Regions from separate parts of the Brevibacillus sp. TJ4 genome, predicted to be linked through region 2. Evidence: riboswitches for the same ligand, from Rfam matches in the RefSeq annotation. Region 2 holds a riboswitch; each other region holds the start of a gene.

Region 1 (4,372 bases), 1.6 Mb from region 2:
TCCGGATCACTTTTTCTTCCATGCGGGCAAAACCGCGTCCTGCTGTATGTTTCCCCATGCCTACGACTGCGTCATTGACGCGCTTTTGGGTGCGAGCCACTTGCGCTCGGGCCATCAGCGTGTACTTTTTGGCACGCATTTTATAGAACTCTTCCTTCAGCTCCGCCAACTTCTCGCGCATTTGACCGGCTGCCTCGGAAGCAGTATGGTACAGTTGCTCGTATTCCTCTACTCTGGCTTCATAGAGCTTCTTGTCAGCCAATGCTCTGCGCGCCAATTCCTCTTCGCCTTCTACGAGGGCGAGCTTCACCTGGCGATCGCGTTTTTCCACTTGTGCCTTGGCTTCCTCCAATTGCTGGCGGAATTTCTTCTCCTGTGCCACCTGGCGGGCGACAGCTACCTCGGCCTGACCGATTTCCACTTCCATGTCACGCATGTACTGATTCAGCATTACAACCGGATCTTCCATAGAGTCCAGCACGTCATTTACCGAAGCTACTGTCAAGTCACGCAATCTTTTAAAAATACTCATCTCATTTTCCTCCTCATCATATCACATCGGATTCTCGATTCAAAAGACTCTTGCTTAAACCTGTTGCTACTGTTTGTTTCGGGTCAGTCGTTCTTCCCACTGATCGAGTGATTCGGATTCCCGCAATACGCGCTTGGCCCATTGCCGCTCCCATTCAGATGGAGCCTGTTCGGAGTCGTCCTGAGAACGAATCAGCTTGTAACCGATGTAGATGACACCGATCGCCAGCAAGCTGGTAAAGAACAGATTCAGCTTTCCGATCAGCATCAGGAATCCAAAGAGAAAGATCAGCACTCCCCATATGCGGGAGCCGGTGCTTCGCATCATTTTGCGGATCCCGTACACCATGATCACAGCCGCGATCAACAGGCCGATGATGCGCCCTCCGTCGATCCCGATCAGGTCCAGCAATATCAAACCGCCGACCATCAAAAGGACTAGCCCGAGCAGTATCTTTCCAGACCGCTCTCCCATCTTATCCTTCCTCCTAACGACATCTGCTGGTGCATTTGCCAGGTTATCAACCTCATGGCCTTATTGTAGCCTTGTCTCCCTGTCTCCCATAACGGGCGGGCGATTGGTTTTTTTCTCCGTCCCTGGACGGATCGCCCTTCCAGCCTTGATCGGACAAGCTCCTTTACGCTCAGATATGTGCAGTCCACTACGCTTGTCAAAAAAATAGGTTACACATTTCGACGGAATATTGTGACGAAAATGTGAACGAAACGATAAAAAAGAAGGAAATGCCTCTTATGCATGGAATACGTAGGGCTATGTGTAAAAAAATATCGAAAATGCCGAATTCCATTTCTTCTATATGGAAGCGGGGGAACCATGTTTTTGGGGTGAATGGCTGTGGAAACCGCACAGTCTAGGGAAACCTTTCTACCGAACCCTTCAGCTAACCTCGTAGGCCGATGAGAGGAGCAGTATTCTTGCGTAAGGTTCTCGTTTCATTCGTCATTGCCGGAATGCTTATTGGGGGAGCTGGCACAGCGCATGCAGCTGAGCAGACAGCACTGATGCAAGTAGTCGATGAGCTGTATGGCGTCCCTTACAAGAGTGCTGGCAAGACTACAAAAGGGTTTGACTGCTCTGGATTTACACATTACGTCTTTGAGAAGCTCGGTGTAGAGCTGCCGCAAAATTCGGCATCCCAGTATCAAGTGGGGACGCCCGTCGAAAAAAAGGATTTGCAGCCGGGTGATCTGGTATTTTTCAATACCAACGGCCGCAGCATCTCTCATGTGGGCATCTACATCGGGGAAGGAATGTTTGTACACTCTGAATCAGGCCGTGGCGTCGTCAACACCAAGTTGAACGATCCGTACTACTGGAGCAAGCGTTACGTGGGAGCGAAGCGAATCAGCATCCCCGCTCTGGAGGAAAAGCCGGAAGCTGTGGCAGAACCAGCCACTGAACCGGCGGCTGAGTAAGAGTGGAGCCTTGCCGAACGAGGCAAAGGCTTATGGTTGGCTACATAAAAAAAAGCCAGGGACGCATGTCTCTGGCTTTTTCTGACTTTATTTAGTACCTGGTGTCAAGACGTGGCAGTGATCAGCAACCGCTTATCCAGTTGCCACTTTTCCTTGATTCTTCTACCGACGCTTTCCGGGAAAGCATGATATGATAGGAAGAAACAAGCTGACTGGATACGATTTACGATTATAGAAGGCATGGGAGGTTATAGCAGTGCGCGAACATATTTTCATCGTGGATGATAACCGTGAGATCATCGAGCTGCTGGAAGATATTCTGGAAAACGAAGGATTCCAGGTATCCTCCGCAGAGGATGGCGCAGACGCTCTCGTGCAACTAAAACAAGGCAGCACGCCAAACCTGATACTGCTCGACATTATGATGCCGAATATGAGCGGGTACGAATTGTGCTCGCAGATTCGCCGCGAATGGGATGTGCCGATCTTGTTCTTGAGTGCAAAAGGCAAAGCAGTCGACAAGGTGGTCGGCTTCGAAATCGGAGCAGACGATTACATCACCAAGCCTTTCGACACAGAGGAATTGCTCGCTCGCATCCGCGCCCATCTGCGCCGCTATGAACGCATCCGCAAGCAGTCCGAAGAACAGGTGGAAAGCGACACAAAGACAGCGCCGATCACTGTCCTCCGGTTCAAAGGGCTTGACATCCACAAAGAGACGTATTCGGTCTACGTCGATTCGCAAAAGGTCGAGCTCTCCACGAAAGAATTTCAACTGCTGACGTTTCTTGCCGAGAATGCGGGGATCGTCTTTACGCGGGAACAAATCTACGACCGCGTCTGGGGATACGGGTACGGCTCACTCAACACGGTTACCGTCCACATCAAAAATTTGCGGGAGAAGCTGGAGATGAATCAGCAGTTCATCAAGACACAGTGGGGAACAGGCTATGTGTTTATCGGGGAGAAGGTCTAAATGAGCCTGCGCAACAAACTGTTTCTCTCTTTTATCGGCCTGATTGCCTTGAACTTTTTGCTGTTCCGCTTTGTCTTTGAAGATTTGATTGTGGAGCAGTTGAAGACGGATCGGCACATCCAGTACCAAAATGAGAAAAAAGCCGCGGAAAAGGTGCAGATGATCCAGATGCTGCGTTCGCTCAACTACAAGGACCCGGAAGAGCTGAAGGAATTGGAGGAAGCCCTGCCGGAAGACCTGATGTATCGGATGATCGTAAAGGACGCCAACGGCAATGTGATCTTTTCCAAGACGTCATACAGCTTTGACCTGAAGATCCCGCCGTCCAGCACACCGCTATACATGGATCAGGGGCACGATCTGACTATCGTCGGCGAGTACCACTACCAGCACGACTCCCGCGAGACGATCATCTACTTTTACACCGACGTGTACGACATCATGGCGAGCAAAGGCGTTTCGATGATGATCTGGTTTATCTACGGAACCCATCTCTTGATCGGTCTGGTGCTGGTCTGGCTGTTCGTCCGTTGGATTTTAAAACCCGTCAACGATCTGTCCCGTGTCACACAGGAAATCCGCGATGGCAAACGGCTCGTCTCCTTCTCATACCGCAAGCACGACGAGTTCGGCCAACTGTTCCACTATTTTCGGGCAATGGTCGATGAGCTGCGCATATCGGAGGATCGCCAGTCGGAATTGATTTCCGCAGTCGCACACGATTTCCGTACGCCTCTGACCACGATCAAAGGGTACGCTTCCTACATTTCCTCCGGGCGCGTCACAGACCTGGAACGAATCCAGAAGCAGATGAAAAAGATCGAGCAGAAGACGTCCGATATGGAGCTGCTGCTGGACGAGCTGCAGGATTTTACCCAGAACAACTCGGAAATTTTGCTCAATGTCAGCCGTATCCACGTAAAAAATTTTATGAAGAGCATCATCGAGGACTATCTCGTGCGCATCAAGGAAGCCGGCCTTTCCTTCCACTGGAAGCTGCGCGTGTCCAACGAACTGCACATTGAAGCGGATGAAGGAAAGCTGCGGCGGGTCATGGAAAACCTGATCAACAACGCGATCTACTACAACAAGCCGAACGGCTCGATCCTGATTACCTGCGACCAGCGGGATGGCCATGTGCTGTTCTCCGTGATCGACAAAGGCGAGGGCATCTCCCAGGAGGACCAGGAGCGAATCTTCACCAAGTTTTACCGTGCGGACAAATCGCGCAATCGCAACAACGGCGGAACCGGTCTCGGGCTTTCCATCTGTCAGAGCATTGTTCGCCGCCACGGCGGGGAAATTAGCGTAAACAGCGAGTTGGGCGTGGGCAGCGCATTTTCGTTCACGATTCCGTTTTCCCCCGCATAGTTTATTTACGTTTATTGTTTATTTATCGTTTTTTAATAATTAGTTGATAAAATATTT
Region 2 (4,372 bases):
CTTGATGTTTGCCGGCAATATTCCCGGACAGACGCAAACCATCCCGACCGCCATTTACGTCGCCATGGATTCCGGGAACATGCACATGGCCTGGCTGTGGGTGATTTCGATTGTCTGTATTTCCTTCTTGATGCTGCTCGTGGTCCGGGTGAAGCAGGAATGACGGCGTCCGGAGGAGCTGGCTGTGGTGAAAATGACATGCGCATAACGAGTAAAACGAAGCCGGTTGCCCGATGAAAAGATGCGGGAATCGGCTTTTTTCTGTTCGCTCTCTGGTATACTGGGAGCGTATGAATGAACGAATGCGGAAGAGGGAGAGACATGATTTTTTTGGAAGTCATCATGCCGGTACTGCTGATATTTTTTTCTGGCTACGTTTTGCAGCGGATTTACAAACTCGATCTCAAGCCGATTTCCACGCTTGCCATCTACGTCCTGTCGACGGCGCTGGTGTTTCGCACCTTTTACAAGACGCCGCTGGACATGCAGCTTTTTTACATTATCGTCATCTCGATGCTCTTGACGTTGGGGCTGATCGGGATCACCTACCTGACGGCGAAGTGCTTCAAGTACGATAGGCAGCAGGAGAGTGCCATGATGCTCTCTACAGCGTTTATGAACAGCGGGAACTACGGAACCCCGATCATTTTGTTCGCCTACGGGGAGGCGGGGTTTGACTACGCGGTGCAAATTATGGTGTTCCACGGGATTATCATGGGTGTGTTCGGCGTCTATTTTGCTTCCCGCGGCAAGGGCGGGGTGAAGGATGCCGTCCGCAACGTGCTGAAGCAGCCGTCCAACCACGCGTTTATCGTTGCGATTTTGCTCCAGCAGGCGCACATCGTCATTCCGGACAGCTACTACCAGGCGATTGACCTCGTGGCGCAGGCGGGGATTCCTGTAGTCATGCTGATTCTCGGGATGCAGTTGGCCAACGTGTCAGCCAAAGAGCTGAACTGGCGGGAGCTAAGTGTCGCCAGCGTGATTCGGCTTGTCGCTTCCCCAGTGCTCGCCTATTTGATCTGTCTCATGTTTCCGATCGACCCGCTTTTGCAGAATGTACTGATCATTTTGGCGGCGATGCCATCTGCGGCGACGACGGCGATGTACGCGATCCAGTTCAACGCCAGGCCGCAATTTGTCTCCAGCAGCGTGCTGGTGACGACTGTGATGTCTGTCGGGACGTTGACGTTTTTGCTGCACATCCTGCAATAGCTGTAGCGGCGCGGCTGAGATAGGCACTTCGGGACCGCTTAGCGTGAATATGCAAGGAAATGGGAGGATACGTTTGAAAGGTGTCCCTTGATTCCGGTTAACTCGCTCTGAGGCAGGTTAGCTCACGTATATGATGAATTTTCAGAATTGAGGGGTATCCGATATTATGGTAACTTATTACGTACAGACTCGTACATGAGGCAGAGGAGATGAAGGAAGAGGGACCATCAAACTTCATATCGGGCCTAGTTCCGTCACAGACGGAAGCGGGGGAACCATTTTTGGGGTTAATTCTGTGTAAACAGAAGGGGTGCAAACTGCCATCCTACCCGTCAGCTAACCTCGTCGGCTAAAGCAGGATCTGCATATTACGTTTCATCATCCGCTTGTTTTGCGTAGCAGCAACAGCTCTCTTTGGGCTATCTGCTGGGAGTCATTCAAGCGTTCGTTTTCCATAATTTGGAAAGTGAAGACGAAGCACTGCTTTAGTCGGGAAGGGCCCTGACCAAGAGCATGCTTCGTCTTTTTGTTTGGAAAAAATCAAAAAAGGAGCGATGAAGATGATTACCTTTCACCAAGTCAAGAAGAGCATCGGGGATGTGTCGATCATCAAGGGGTTGGATTTGCAGATCAAGGCAGGAGAGCTGTTCGTCCTGATTGGCCCGAGTGGCTGCGGAAAGACGACGACGATGAAGATGATCAACCGCCTGATCGAGCCGTCTTCGGGCAAGATCGAGATCAACGGGGAAGACATCGCTTTGGCAAACCCTGTTGAGCTGAGGCGAAATATCGGATATGTGATTCAGCAAATCGCCTTGTTTCCGCATATGACTATCGGTCAAAACGTCGCACTAGTCCCAAAATTGAAAAAAATGGACGCTGCCAAATACGAACAGCGAGTCGATGAATTGCTGGATATGGTGGGACTCGATCCCAAGGTGTTCAAGCACCGCTATCCTGCCGAGCTGAGCGGGGGTCAACAACAGCGTGTAGGCGTGATTCGGGCGATGGCCGCCGATCCGCCGATTATCTTGATGGATGAACCGTTTAGCGCTCTGGACCCGATCAGCCGGGAGCAGCTCCAGGATGACTTCGTCCATCTGCAAAAGACGATCAACAAGACGATTGTTTTTGTGACGCACGATATGGATGAAGCGATCAAGATCGCCGACCGCATTTGTCTGTTGAAAGACGGGCAGGTCGTCCAGCTTGACACGCCGGAAAAAATACTGCAGCGGCCAGCTAACGAGTTTGTGGCCAGCTTTATCGGCTCCAAGCGTCTGCGCACAGCCCAGGAGCGCGGTGCCGCCGCAACTGCCGCGAAAAAGACGGTGCAGCTACCGCGCTTGGGTATATCCTAACAGCGGGGTGATGACATGAATGACTTTATGCAATTTTTGGTGGAGCGACGTGAACAAATCCTGACCCTGGTCTGGGAGCACAGCTATATTTCTTTTCTGGCTGTCATGGGCGGTTTTTTGATCGCTGTTCCGCTCGGGATCATCCTGACCCGGACGAAAACGATCAACCGTTACGTAATGGGATTTGTCAACATTTTACAGACGATTCCCAGCCTTGCCTTGCTTGGCTTTATGATTCCGCTGCTGGGGATCGGAGCGGTCCCGGCCATCTTCGCTCTCTTTCTCTATTCGTTGCTGCCGATGGTCCGGAACGCGTATACGGGGATTAAAGAGGTCGATCCTGCGCTGGTCGAGGCAGCGCGCGGGATGGGCATGACCAGCTTGCAGATTTTGTGGAAAGTCGAACTGCCGATGGCGATCTCGATCATCATGGGCGGGTTTCGCACGGCGACGATCTACACGATCAGTTGGGCTACACTGGCGGCCGTCATCGGCGGCGGTGGGCTCGGCTACTTCGTCTTCACCGGACTTGGGGTTGCGAACAACAACATGTTGATTACCGGTGCGCTCGCAACCGCAATGCTGGCGATGATCGCTGATTTCATTACGAGAAAGATACAAGGTGTCTGCACGCCGAAAGGACTGCGGGCAAAGCGCGCCGATTGAAAATGAGGGGGACTACAGAGATGAAGAAAAACTGGATAAAGATGATGTTTGTATCCATGTTCAGCCTGGCGTTATTGGCTGGATGCGGATCGAGTGACGTGGTAAAGATCGGCCATCAGCCGACTTCGGAGGGGACGATCCTCGCCCATATTTTGCAGCAATTGATCGAAGACAAGACTGATATCAAAACCCAGCTTGTCGGTGGATTGGGAAGTACGCCGATCGTACTGCAAGCGATGGAGAACGACGACATCCAGATTGCCTCGGCCCGCTACGTCGGTACGGACTTGACGAGCAGCCTGGGACTGGAGGAGTTCAGCAAAGACCCGCAAGAAGCGTTTGAACTGGTGAAAAACGGCGTGGCAGAAAAGTTTGACCAGATGTGGTTCCCGTCTTACGGGTTTGACAACACGTATATTTTCACCGTCAGAAAAGAGATTGCCGAACAATACAATCTCAAAACCGTCTCCGATCTGGCAGCGGTCGCTGGCGAGATGAATCTGGGTACGGACACAGCCTGGCTGGAGCGCCCGAATGACGGATATGCTGCATTCCAGGAAGCGTATGGCATCAAATTTGGAAAAACGACTCCGATGGACATCGGACTGGTGTACAAAGCGGTAGCGAATGGCGAAGTCGACGTCGTCCTGGCGTATTCGACCGACGCCCGCTTGCAGGAATTCGGTCTCGTCACACTGGAAGACGACAAGCACTTTTTCCCGCCGTACGGAGCGTCTCCGGTAGCCCGCAACGATACGCTGGAGAAGCATCCGGAGCTGGCTGAAGTAATCGACATGCTGAGCGGCAAAATCGATACGGAAAAAATGACGGAGCTCAATTACAAAGGGGATATTGAACAGCTTGATCCGGCTGAAATCGCCAGAGAGTTTCTGCTCGAACAAGGGCTGTTGAGTGAATAAAGCAAGCAAATTTACGGAGGGGAGGTAGATGCGATGGAGACCCTGATGGGAACGATTCAGTACATGGTGAGATATTGGGATCAGATCGCCTCGCTCACCGGGGAGCATCTGATTATGAGCGCCAGCGCAATCGTGATCGCGATCGCAGTGGGGGTTCCGCTGGCGATCCTGATGACCCGCAACCAGACGCTTGCTGTTGCCATCCAAAAC
Region 3 (4,372 bases), 1.2 Mb from region 2:
CGAATGCAGCCTGTTCGACTTCTGCGAAATAGTTTTCCGGGTTTTTGTTCAGGACCATTTTCCCGATCGGCAAAAACGGGAACTGATCCACTGGCCAGATCTTCGTCGGGTCGAGCGGATCAAAATCAAGCTCGGGATGATCGTCGTCACTCATAATCTGGACGCACATCTCCCACTCCGGATACTCGCCCCGTTCAATCGCTTCGTACAAATCTTGCGTGGCATGATTGAAGTTTTTCGCCTGAATTTCATCCGCTTCTGCTTGCGTCAAGTTTTTGATTCCTTGCAAGGGCTCGAAGTGGTATTTGACCAGGACCGCCTCTCCCTTGTCGTTGACCCATTTGTACGTATTTACGCCCGATCCTTGCATCTGCCGGTAGTTGGCAGGGATGCCCCACGGAGAGAAGAGATACGTAATCATATTGGTCGCTTCCGGCGTGTTGCTGATAAAGTCAAAAATTCGCTCCACGCTTTGGATGTTGGTGACCGGGTCCGGTTTGAAGGCGTGCACCAGATCGGGAAATTTCATTGCATCGCGGATAAAAAAGACTTTCAGATTGTTTCCGACGAGGTCCCAGTTTCCATCTTCCGTATAAAACTTGACAGCAAAGCCGCGTGGGTCGCGCAGTGTTTCCGGGGAGTGGATCCCGTGAATAACCGTTGAAAAACGTACGAATACAGGGGTTCTTTTGCCTGCTTCCTGGAACAGCTTGGCCCGCGTATATTTGGAGATCGGCTCATCCCCTGCTTTTCCGTACGCTTCGAAATAGCCGTGGGCTCCCGCGCCTCTGGCATGTACGACGCGTTCTGGAATTCTTTCACGGTCAAAGTGTGTGATTTTTTCGAGAAAATCGTAGTTTTCCAATACCGTCGGACCACGATTGCCCACCGTTCGCAAATTCTGGTTATCGGTAATCGGGTGCCCCTGTCGGTTGGTCAGGGTGTTTTTGTCTTCCACAGTGCCGTTCTTGTTGTCGTCCATTTCTCTTCCCTTCCCTTTCGTAGTAAAAAATGCTGTCGTGTGAATGTTTTCCATAAGAGGGGGGCTTTATGCAAGTCTAGCAGGAATTGCGTCTAAGCCTTGTCCAACAAGAAAAAACGTACAAATGAGGGGTTTGTTCAAGAAATGGTTGCTCGTCCTCCACCGTTAGCCGTTACAAAAAAATGGAAATATCAATAAAGTAGTATTGTCCCGCCAGATAGAAAAGAAAGGAGTGAAGCATATGACAGACCGCGAAAATAATAGTCTTGAAAGAGGGACACGACGCGTGCGTTCTCGCCGTGAAGAAAATGCTACTGTGCGAAGCAGTGGTCTCTTGCAAAACAACCAGGCTGTGACGATCGATGCCCACATCGACGTCGTCAACCAAAACCTCGAGGAAGTAGTCATCCGCATGCAGGTTCTGGACTGGGGCAACACGGTTACGCAGACCAATCCGGTATCTACTCTCGTCGATGTCACTCAAGTCGTCCCTGGCAATACGCGCGTCACGTTCAACGCAGCAGTCCCCTCTGCAAACCACTATGAAATCCGACTCACTGTAGAAGATCCCGGCAGCGAAAACGTACAAATTACGACCTACGGACGTACCGCCCTCGGCGGTGGCGTTCTGAATGGCTACACTGTCTTGAACAGCCAATTCTCGCCTCTGGATATCGACATCTGCTTGTAACCGGTGCGGACATGTAATTGATAAAGAGAGAGTATGCTCACCCCCCATACTCTCTCTTTTCTTTGCCTTCTTCCTGATAGTTTTACATAGGCTGCCAATAATTACAGGTAGTTTTCCCATGCGATCGTCTGTTATTCTTGTACATGCCAAACAAACCAGCCGAAACTTTCCGGGAACGGAGAGTGCGGGGGATTTTTTTTTTGCGAAGGACTTGCTTCGCATGGGGTGAATCGCCATTGGCGTAGGGGTGTTTCCTCAACCCGAATCCGACAACTAACCTCGTAGGCAAAAAAAAGGAGACGATAACAGTATGAACATGAAACGCATTCGCAATATAAGCATCGCGATGGTCATGGGCTTGGGATTGGGATTGACCAGCTTGACTGGCACTGCATCGGCAGCATCCTGGTGCCCGCCACAGGCAAAGAACATGACAGCAGGAGCTCCATTTGCTTCCCTGAAACAATATAGCAATTTCAAACAGTGGATTCCGTACACGATGAACGGAAACTACTTCCCTCAATATGGCGGGCAAATGAACCAGTACGTTCCGGTTCAGCCAAAACCGGCAGCACCGCCGCAGCAACAACAAGTTGTTCCAGCTCCGGCACCAGCTCAAACCCAGCCGGCACCAGCACAGACACAACCGGCTACTGGACAACAAGGGGATGCAGCCTCCTTCACCAAGCAAGTCGCTGACCTGGTAAACCAGGAACGTGCAAAAGCAGGTCTGGCTCCGCTGCAAATGGATGAAGCGCTGAATAAAGTGGCGACTGCCAAGGCAAATGACATGGCGCAAAACAACTACTTCAGCCACACCAGCCCGACGTACGGCTCTCCATTTGACATGATGAAACAATTTGGCATCTCCTACCAAACAGCAGGAGAAAACATTGCCATGGGGCAACGCAGCCCGGAAGAAGTTATGACACAATGGATGAATAGCCCGGGTCACCGCCAGAACATTTTGAATGGTTCCTTCACCAAAATCGGCGTTGGCTATGTAAATGGCTACTGGGTCCAAACATTTGCTGGATAAGAACGGGACAAAAACCATGCTTCCATCAGGAGCATGGTTTTTTTACATACCGCACCGAGGAACGAATACTACCTGTGCCCGATTCGAGAAAAATCCTTCGCCGCCGGATGACAAATGCGTATAGATACGCTATCTTTAACGTGTAAGAATGATTGTGTACAGGATTACGCGACTGTAAACATTTGATTTCTGATAATGAAGTCGCTCATTCACTTTCACAAACCCATTTGTCTGATGGAAAACAAAAGAGGGAGGCTATCATGCATTCACTGGCTTCACAACTGAACCAAACAATTCAGCGGGAAAATCCGCACGTGTTCCACATGCTGTCGCATATCGGCAGACTTATCTACTTCCCCAAAGAAGGCATTCTCAGCCAATCCGCTGAAGCAAAGGCAAAAGCCAAAAAATACAACGCAACGATCGGCATCGCGTTGGAAGACGGACAGCCGATGCACCTGAAGGTCATCCAGGATACGCTTTCTGCCTATAATCCGAAAGATTTGTACGAGTACGCGCCGCCAGCCGGAAAACCTGAGCTGCGAAGCGCATGGCGCAAAAAAATGATCGAGGAACAGCCAGGTCTCGCTTCCAAATCCTTCGGCAACCCGATTGTCACCAATGCTTTGACCCACGGGTTGAGCGTAGTTGCTGATCTGTTCGCCGATCAAGGGGACAGTGTTATCGTCCCCGACAAAAACTGGGAAAACTACGAGCTGACCTTCTCGGTTCGCCGTGGTGCAGAAATGGTCTACTATCCGCTTTACAACGAAAAAATGACGTTCAACGCAGCCGGGCTGAAAGAGGCCATTTTGGCGCAACAGGGCAAAGGAAAAGCGATCGTCGTGCTCAACTTCCCCAACAACCCGACCGGCTACACGCCTGGAGCAGAGGAAGGAAAAGAGATCGTAGAAGCTCTCCTCGCAGGTGCGGAAGCTGGCATCAATATTGTCGTAGTGACGGATGACGCCTATTTTGGTCTGTTCTTTGAAGATTCACTGAAAGAATCCCTGTTCGCCAACTTGAGCGAGCTGCACCCCCGTATTCTGCCGATCAAGGTCGACGGCGCTACCAAGGAAGAGTACGTCTGGGGCTTCCGTGTCGGCTTCATCACGTACGGCGGCGGCTCTGCCGATTTGCTTGGCGCACTGGAACAAAAAACACTGGGGATCATCCGCTCGACAATTTCCAGCGGACCGCATCCATCGCAAACCTTCGTCCTGCATGCTCTTACTTCTGACGAGTTTGCCCAGCAAAAAGCAGAAAAGTTCGAGATTATGAAACGACGCGCCAACCGCGTGAAGGCGATTCTGGACAGCGGAAAGTACGATGACGCCTGGAGCTACTATCCGTTCAACTCCGGTTACTTTATGTGCCTGAAGCTGAAAACCGTCGATGCCGACACCTTGCGCTCACATCTTTTGGAAAAGTATGGCGTCGGTACAATCGCACTGGGCGACACCGATCTGCGCATCGCTTTCTCCTGCATCGAGGAATCCGATATTGATGAGCTGTTCTCCTTGATCTACAGCGGCGTAAAGGATCTGGAACAGGCGAAATAAACGACAGCAAAACAATCCGGGGCTATCCAAACGTCTTCTGACGCAGGATAGCCCCGGTTTCATTTACATCGCTTCTTTTCGTACATTGTCGGCAACAG

Evidence for each region. A riboswitch is a leader RNA that binds a small molecule or an ion and turns the genes downstream of it on or off. The one in region 2 is predicted to bind cyclic di-AMP.
Region 1: another riboswitch for cyclic di-AMP. It lies ahead of ACAF76_RS17465 (C40 family peptidase); the one in region 2 lies ahead of ACAF76_RS03900 (ABC transporter ATP-binding protein).
Region 3: another riboswitch for cyclic di-AMP. It lies ahead of ACAF76_RS10130 (CAP domain-containing protein); the one in region 2 lies ahead of ACAF76_RS03900 (ABC transporter ATP-binding protein).

Annotation. Positions count from the first base shown of each region.
Region 1 covers NZ_CP185865.1:3,566,872-3,571,243, forward strand. Annotated here, with positions in the region: gene ACAF76_RS17455 (PspA/IM30 family protein) at 1-532, opposite strand, end outside; gene ACAF76_RS17460 (LiaF transmembrane domain-containing protein) at 599-1,006, opposite strand; cyclic di-AMP (ydaO/yuaA leader) riboswitch at 1,318-1,463, shown strand; gene ACAF76_RS17465 (C40 family peptidase) at 1,468-1,968, shown strand; gene ACAF76_RS17470 (response regulator transcription factor) at 2,225-2,944, shown strand; gene ACAF76_RS17475 (sensor histidine kinase) at 2,945-4,315, shown strand.
Region 2 covers NZ_CP185865.1:839,863-844,234, forward strand. Annotated here, with positions in the region: partial or broken gene modB (molybdate ABC transporter permease subunit) at 1-163, shown strand, start outside; gene ACAF76_RS03895 (AEC family transporter) at 322-1,215, shown strand; cyclic di-AMP (ydaO/yuaA leader) riboswitch at 1,448-1,581, shown strand; partial or broken gene ACAF76_RS03900 (ABC transporter ATP-binding protein) at 1,776-2,534, shown strand; gene ACAF76_RS03905 (ABC transporter permease) at 2,592-3,242, shown strand; gene ACAF76_RS03910 (osmoprotectant ABC transporter substrate-binding protein) at 3,278-4,162, shown strand; gene ACAF76_RS03915 (ABC transporter permease) at 4,196-4,372, shown strand, end outside.
Region 3 covers NZ_CP185865.1:2,068,907-2,073,278, reverse strand. Annotated here, with positions in the region: gene ACAF76_RS10140 (catalase) at 1-982, opposite strand, end outside; gene ACAF76_RS10135 (hypothetical protein) at 1,269-1,673, shown strand; cyclic di-AMP (ydaO/yuaA leader) riboswitch at 1,821-1,976, shown strand; gene ACAF76_RS10130 (CAP domain-containing protein) at 1,990-2,712, shown strand; gene ACAF76_RS10125 (aminotransferase class I/II-fold pyridoxal phosphate-dependent enzyme) at 2,973-4,274, shown strand; gene ACAF76_RS10120 (acyltransferase) at 4,338-4,372, opposite strand, start outside.